3 regions of the Nocardia sp. NBC_01499 genome follow, and region 3 is predicted to be linked to each of the others. Evidence: riboswitches for the same ligand, from Rfam matches in the RefSeq annotation. Region 3 holds a riboswitch; each other region holds the start of a gene.
What was found. Region 3 has a riboswitch for cobalamin ahead of OG203_RS22680 (CbtB-domain containing protein). Riboswitches for the same ligand answer to the same signal wherever they lie in the genome.
Positions count from the first base shown of each region.

Region 1 (2,254 bases), 2.0 Mb from region 3:
GTAGGTGACGTCCTGGCCGCCCAGCTTCCGGTAGACCTCGGCACGGCACGCCATGCTGCCACCGGCAATCACAGGAGCATAAAGCCCGACGGGCTGGAACTTGTCGGGTGCGGGGACATTGGCAACGTGTCGCGGATTGTCGGTGTTGAGCGAATCACCTTCGACCGCAGAACAAACCAGATCGTAGCCCTCGTTCAGAAACGCGACCAGGTGGCTGACCCAAGTCGGGTACGCGCGATCGTCGTGATCACAGAACAGTAAAATCTCGCCGGCGGCACTGTCGGCTCCGACGTTGCGCGCAAATGCGGCGCCTTGTGTCCCGGACGCGTCGACATACTGAAGTTTCAGTCGGTCACTGGTCGGGTGATTGTCGAGGTGGACTTTCACGTCGAGCGGTGAGCCGTTGTCGGCTATTACGACGTCGAAATCCCCCACATAGTCTTGACACGTCAAGGCGTCTAGTTGCACATCGAGGAAGTCAAGGCCCTCCGCCGTCCCGATGTACGTCGGAATGACGATCGATACCGACCGCTCAGTCACCACAAGTACTCCTGCTATCGATCCCCATGCGGGAGCCCCTCCCCCGAGGGCATAACTTTAAACATGTTTCAGAAAGTTGGGCTACACCCAACTTCCGTGGGCTTCCTCACAGACTTGGACACATGACCAGATCGTGTCGGCGGGATGATCGACGGCCACCGCTTCCGCGCCCGCCCACACCGCCGCCACGCGCGACGCCCTATGCTGGTTGGTGCAGCTGGTTCACCGCGCGCGTACGAGATGGAGCCCCGTCGTCGCGTTGCGGAGCCGAGTTCGTTCGCCCCGAAAGGGCGGACGGGCGAGAGGGAACCCGGTGGGAATCCGGGACTGTCCCGCAGCGGTAAGCAGGAACGACCGCCGTCACACGCACTGGGCGCGACACCCGGGAAGCGACGGCCAGTAGGTCGGCCGACAAGGCCGGTGCCTGTGAGTCCGAAGACCTGCCAGCCGTGTCGGGTACGCCGTATCCGACGGCCACCGCCTCGTGGATCTGGGCGCGCGGTTCTACCAGTACTTGATGTGTCGGGGCTCTGTTGTCGGAATCTCCTGACGTATCTCCGGTAGCCGCGCAAGCCCGTATGGCGAGGGCCCACGACACCAGCACTGGAGAGACAACGTGACTGTTGTAAATCAGACACCGTTCACCGCAACGGTTCTCGGGCTACCTAGGGTCGGACCGCGGCGTGAGCTGAAGCGGGCCACCGAGGCCTACTGGGCAGGCAAGATCGACGCCGAACAGCTGCACACGGTCGCGCGCGACCTGCGGCACGCCCAACTCGCCGAACTACAAGCGGCGGGCCTGGATTCGATCCCGGTCGGCACCTTCTCGTACTACGACCAGGTCCTCGACACGGCCCTGCTGCTCGGCGCGCTGCCGCCGCGAGTGGCCGGGATCGCCGATCCGCTTGACCGATACTTCGCCGCCGCGCGCGGTAACGACACGGTCGAACCGCTGGAAATGACCAAGTGGTTCGACACCAACTACCACTACCTTGTCCCGGAAATCGACCAGGACACCGTGTTCTCGCTGAACCCGGAGAAGCTGCTCGGCGAGGTGCGCGAGGCGCTCGAGCTCGGCGCGCCCGCTCGTCCGGTGGTGATCGGCCCGATCACCTTCCTGAAGCTGGCCAAGGCCACCGGCGGGGCGCCCCTCGATCGGCTCGCCGAACTCGTGCCGCTGTATCGCGAGCTGCTCGGGCTGCTGGCCGAGGCGGGCACCGGATGGGTACAGATCGATGAGCCGGTGCTGGTCACCGACCTCACCGACGACGAACTCGCCCTGGTGCGAAGCACTTACACCGAGCTGGCAGCGGCGACCGGGCGACCGGCGATCCTGGTTGCCACCTACTTCGGCCACACCGATGCCGCGCTGACCGCGTTGGCCAGCACCGACATCGAGGGCGTCGCACTCGACTTCACCTCCGGCACAACCGTTTCCGATGTGGCCGGCATCCCGGCACTGGCGAGCAAGCTACTGGTAGCCGGTGTGGTCGACGGGCGCAACGTGTGGCGCGCCGATCTCGACGCCGTGCTGTCCACCCTCGGCACCCTGCTGGGTTCCGCTGCGTCGGTGGCGGTTTCGACCTCCTGCTCGCTGCTGCATGTGCCGTACACGCTGACCGCGGAGACCAAGCTGGACGAGGCGCTGCGGTCGTGGCTGGCGTTCGGCACCGAGAAGGTGGCCGAGGTCCGGCTGCTCGCCACCGCACTGACC
Region 1 is NZ_CP109426.1:2,946,190-2,948,443, forward strand. Features, by position in the region: gene OG203_RS13595 (glycosyltransferase) at 1-540, opposite strand, end outside; cobalamin riboswitch at 797-1,003, shown strand; gene metE (5-methyltetrahydropteroyltriglutamate--homocysteine S-methyltransferase) at 1,157-2,254, shown strand, end outside.
Region 1: linked by a shared signal. The riboswitch ahead of metE (5-methyltetrahydropteroyltriglutamate--homocysteine S-methyltransferase) and the one ahead of OG203_RS22680 (CbtB-domain containing protein) in region 3 are both predicted to bind cobalamin.

Region 2 (2,254 bases), 4.1 Mb from region 3:
ACCTGCTCGGTTTCGACATCGAGGTGTTCACGCCGATCTTCGTGATGAGCCGCATCACCGGCTGGGCCGCGCACATCATCGAGCAGCGCGAATCCAACGCGCTGATCCGCCCGTTGAGCGAATACGTCGGCGTGCCACAGCGTTCGGTTGTCGCCTGATCCGAACACCTTCCCACGAACCACGCCGACGCTCGGCGAGTACCGTCAAGCAGCAGGCTTGGCGGTACTCGCTACCGCCGCGTCTCGCCCACCTGTCGGCTCGAACAACTTGCCCGTCAACGTCGCGAAGACCAGACCGATGGCCAGCCACAGGATCGCCTGCGCGGCAAGCGAATACAGCCGGAAACGATACAGATCATCGGCCGGGAAACCCGGATACACGATCGCACCCGACGAATCTCGCAGCGGCTGCGGCGTTTCCGTCGCCTGCCTGCCGAACTCGGCGGTATTGGCCGACAGATGCCCCAACTGCGGCAGCAGCAGCATCACGATCCCGATCGCCACCACGAACGCCAGCGCCGCGAGCAGACTCGCCGACCAGCTGCCGAACCGAGGTGCGAGGCGCCGCCCGAGCAGCACCGCCCCGAACAGGAACAGCGACGACAACACCACCATCACCAGATACAAACCGGTGCGCGACCCGATAGTGTCCGGATGCCCGATCGACGGCGGGTTCGCCGGATACTTCAGGAACGGCACCAGGTACAACGCCGCGAAAAACCCACCGGCCAACAGCAACGCCAGATTGCGCGGCGAAACCTTTCCGGCCCGGCCAACACTCAGGGCGTAGACCACCGCGAACAATCCACCCATGGCCACGCCGAACAGGATCATGCCGAGGCCGATGCCGACATTGGACTGCACCGACCGGGTGAACACCTCCGCACCCATGTCTCCCATCGGATGCCCCGCCGCTTTGTCCAGCGTCTCCTGTGCCTCGTCTCGACCACTTTCATAGTCGATCGCGCGCTGGATCACCGGCTCGGCGAAGATCCGCGCGAAGAGGAACGCCAACAAGCCGCCGATCGCTCCGGCGAGCAGACCGCGGCCGATGATCTGTTTTTCCATCCCGCTACCACCCGCTCCGGCCTGGCCGGATCAATGGCATGGGAAGCCGAGGAAATGCCGTGCGTCGTGCACGAACTCGTGCACGTGCGTATCGCTGCCGAACACCGACACCGCGCCCTGGTCGATGCCGATGAAGTAATAGATCAGCAACGCCCCGAGCACGGTTCCGACCATCCACAACGTGGTCGATACCGAAGCACTGAGCGGGCGGACCGTCACACCGGCATGCGGTACATAGGTGGCCATGCGGGACTCCTTCCAGGGATTACGCGTCCCTACATCCAGGATGAAACTTCCTGCCGGGCCGAGTTTCTGACTCACACACCACTATTCGAAGCGTGCTCACAGCGGCGCGACCGCTCTGGACTCACACCAGATTCCTCACACCCAGCAGACATCAACTCTAGAAGCGGCCGAATCCACGGGTCAAGGATGAACCGCCCCGGCTTTTCGGCCGCTTCTTTCCTTGTGAAGGATGTGGGCCATGCCCAAGCGTTATCCGATCGAGCAGCGTGAGCGTGCGGTGAAGATGGTGCTGGACCGCCTCGACGGGTATCCGTCGGCGTATGCCGCCTGCCAGGCGCTCGCCCCGAAGCTCGGTGTCCACCCGGAGTCGTTGCGGGTCTGGGTGAAGCAGGCCCAGATTGACACCGGGAAGGCTCCCGGTGTGACGAGTGCGGAGCAGGCGCGGATCAAAGAACTCGAACGCGAAGTCCGAGATCTGAAGGAGGCCAACGAGATTCTGAAAGCTGCCTCGATTTTCTTCGCGCGGGAGATCGACCCGCGCCGCCGGTGATCTGTGCGTTCATCGATCAGATGCGGGGGCTGGGTTTCCGGGTCGATCCGATCTGTCGCGTGCTCACCGAGCAGGGCGTGCAGGTCGCCGGACGAACCTATCGGAACTGGAAAACCGCGCCGGCTTCGGCGCGGACAGTGACCGACGCGCGCCTGACCGACGCATTGCTGGCCACCATCGGCACGCCCGAGGGAATGTATGGGCGCCGCAAGATGACCCCGTATCTGCGCCGCCAGGGCCTCCAGGTAGGGATCGGCACCGTCGACCGACTCATGCGTGACGAAGGTCTGTCGGGCGTGGTCCGCGGCGGCAAACACCGCACCACGATCGGCGGGAAAGGCGCCGGTCATCGCCGCGCCCCGGACCTTCTCGACCGCGACTTCACCGCAAC
Region 2 is NZ_CP109426.1:843,567-845,820, forward strand. Features, by position in the region: gene OG203_RS03705 (bifunctional 2-methylcitrate synthase/citrate synthase) at 1-158, shown strand, start outside; gene OG203_RS03710 (CbtA family protein) at 204-1,067, opposite strand; gene OG203_RS03715 (CbtB domain-containing protein) at 1,098-1,313, opposite strand; cobalamin riboswitch at 1,353-1,499, opposite strand; one part of gene OG203_RS03720 (IS3 family transposase) at 1,552-1,825, shown strand; one part of gene OG203_RS03720 (IS3 family transposase) at 1,825-2,254, shown strand, end outside.
Region 2: linked by a shared signal. The riboswitch ahead of OG203_RS03715 (CbtB domain-containing protein) and the one ahead of OG203_RS22680 (CbtB-domain containing protein) in region 3 are both predicted to bind cobalamin.

Region 3 (2,254 bases):
GGGCTGCCGGGTGGTACATCGCGGGAATCGCGATCAGCACCGCGACGATGTGGATCGTGCGGAACAGGGCCACCAGCGCGCCGTCGAGGGTGATGGTGGCGAACAGGTCGCCGAACTTGTCGGCGGACAGCAGCGCCGCGAGCGGTTCGATGATCAGGGAGAGCAGGCCGATCACGCCGATACCGAAGGTCAGCAGCAGGCGGGCCCAGCGGGCGCCGTGCGCCATTCGGACGGCGACCAAGAGCACGACCAGGTAGATCCCGAGCCGCACGGCGAGCCCGGTGGCCAGGCCCGGCACGTCGATGTGGTTGCCCGCCAACGTCACCGCGGTCTGTTCGATGGCCTCGGCCACTCCGGCAAGCAGGGCGACGACGAGGCCGCCGAACGCGACGCGCACGGCGCGCGGTGGTTGTGCGGGTGCGCCCGAACGCGGTGGTGCGGGCCAAACGGAAAGGGCAGTGCCGGTCATGACACCGACACTGCCCGTCGAATTCCGGATCTGGATCAGCCCGCGGTAGCGATCGACTCTCGTACCGGAGTACTACTGCGCGTGGCGAATTCGGTGAGCGCGGCGAAGCCGAGGGCAAGGCAGGCCCACAGCGTCGCGGTCTCGGCCAGCGAGGACGCCCGGAACTGCCACAGCAGCGCGGCCGGGAAGTCCGCCTTCACCTCGTTGATGCCGGGCAGCACGATGTAGCCGACCGCCGTCACGAGGACGAACGTCGCGAGACCGCCGATCAGCCGCACCGTGCTCAGCTGGTCGCGCAGCAGCTTGTAGACGTACCCGCTCGCGCCGACGGCCACCAGGCCGAGCAGCACGGCGGCCACCCAGAGCAGGGTGCGCTCGTTGATCGTCGCCGGATCACCGACCGCGGGCGGGTTCGCCGGGTACTTGAAGAACGGCACCGCGACGATCGCGGCCCAGCCGCCGAGCCCGATCCCCAGCGCGAGTTTCGGCCCGGAGAGCGTGCTGTGGCGGCGCGCGAAGTGGGCGACCGAGGCGAAGATCGCGCCGAGCGCGAGACCGGCAAGGCCGAGCGCGAGGAACTGTCCTGCCTTCTGGCCGGTGCGGCTGACCAGTGGTTCTTCCTCGTCGCCGTGCGAATGCCCTTCGGGCGCCGCCGATTCCGCGTCGTGCGAATGCGCCGCGGTGCCGGCTTCCTCGATGGCGATGGCGGCGTCGACCTTCGGCTCGCCGATGAAGTAGCCCACCGACGCGGCGAGCAGGCCCGCGATGAGCCCGGCGAGCAGGCCGCGCAGCAGCAGGGTCTTCAGCGAACCGATCAGGGGGACGGCAGTGGGTGAGTTCAATGGCACGGGAGCCCCAGCAGGTGGCGTCCGTCGTGCATCAGCTCGTGCAGGTACATCCCGCTGCGCGAGATGACGCCCTGATCGAAGCCGACCAGGTACAGCGTGAGCAGTGCCAGCAGCACGACACCGACCGTGACGAGCACAGTGGCCAGTGAGTCGGTTGCCCGGCTCGGCGAATGCGCGATTGCCATGCGAGTCCTCCTAGGGATACGCGAGGTCGGACCTTCGTCCTCCCCAGCGCTTTCAGCGTCCCGTCGAATGGGTGCGAGGGTGCCGGTGTCTGGCTATCCGGCACCCACGGACTCGGTGCATGGAACACAGTGGCGCGACCGCTCCGGAATTACACCGGATTACCGCATCACCCTCGCGTTTTGTCATGCGCACTGTGGCACCTGAGGGCACCCGACGTCAACACGACCAGCGGAGTCGTGCTCTGACGCCGGGCAGGTCAGCCCGTCAGGGTCAGTCGGCAGGCTTCGCGGCCACGTCGATGACGACCTCGAATTCCAACAGCGACGCACCCGTGGATACCGGCTTCTGCCGCTCGCCAGCGTGCGCCTCGCGCGCTGGCCCGTCCCGCCACGCCGCGAACGCCTCTTCCGAATCCCACTGGGTGACAACGAAGTACCGCTTGTCCCCGGCGATCGGCCGGAGCAACTGGAAGCCGAGGAACCCCGGCGAGCCCTCGACCGCGTGCGCGCGGTGGGCGAACCGCTTCTCCAACTCGGGGCCAGCGCCCTCGGGAACCTCGATCGCGTTGATCTTCACAACAGCCATGGGCTCGACAATACGACCCGCGAGCGTCCGTCCGGTATGGGCCATATCGGGGGTAGCGCGCACGGCGCGCGCGGGCCCGGCAGAATCAGCGGGGTGTTGCACGACGAAGGCGGAGCGGGCGTCCCGATCCTGCTGCTGCACGGACTGATGGGCAGTGCCAGGACCT
Region 3 is NZ_CP109426.1:4,962,950-4,965,203, reverse strand. Features, by position in the region: gene OG203_RS22690 (hypothetical protein) at 1-469, opposite strand, end outside; gene OG203_RS22685 (CbtA family protein) at 505-1,317, opposite strand; gene OG203_RS22680 (CbtB-domain containing protein) at 1,308-1,502, opposite strand; cobalamin riboswitch at 1,565-1,730, opposite strand; gene OG203_RS22675 (antibiotic biosynthesis monooxygenase family protein) at 1,774-2,088, opposite strand; gene OG203_RS22670 (alpha/beta fold hydrolase) at 2,182-2,254, shown strand, end outside.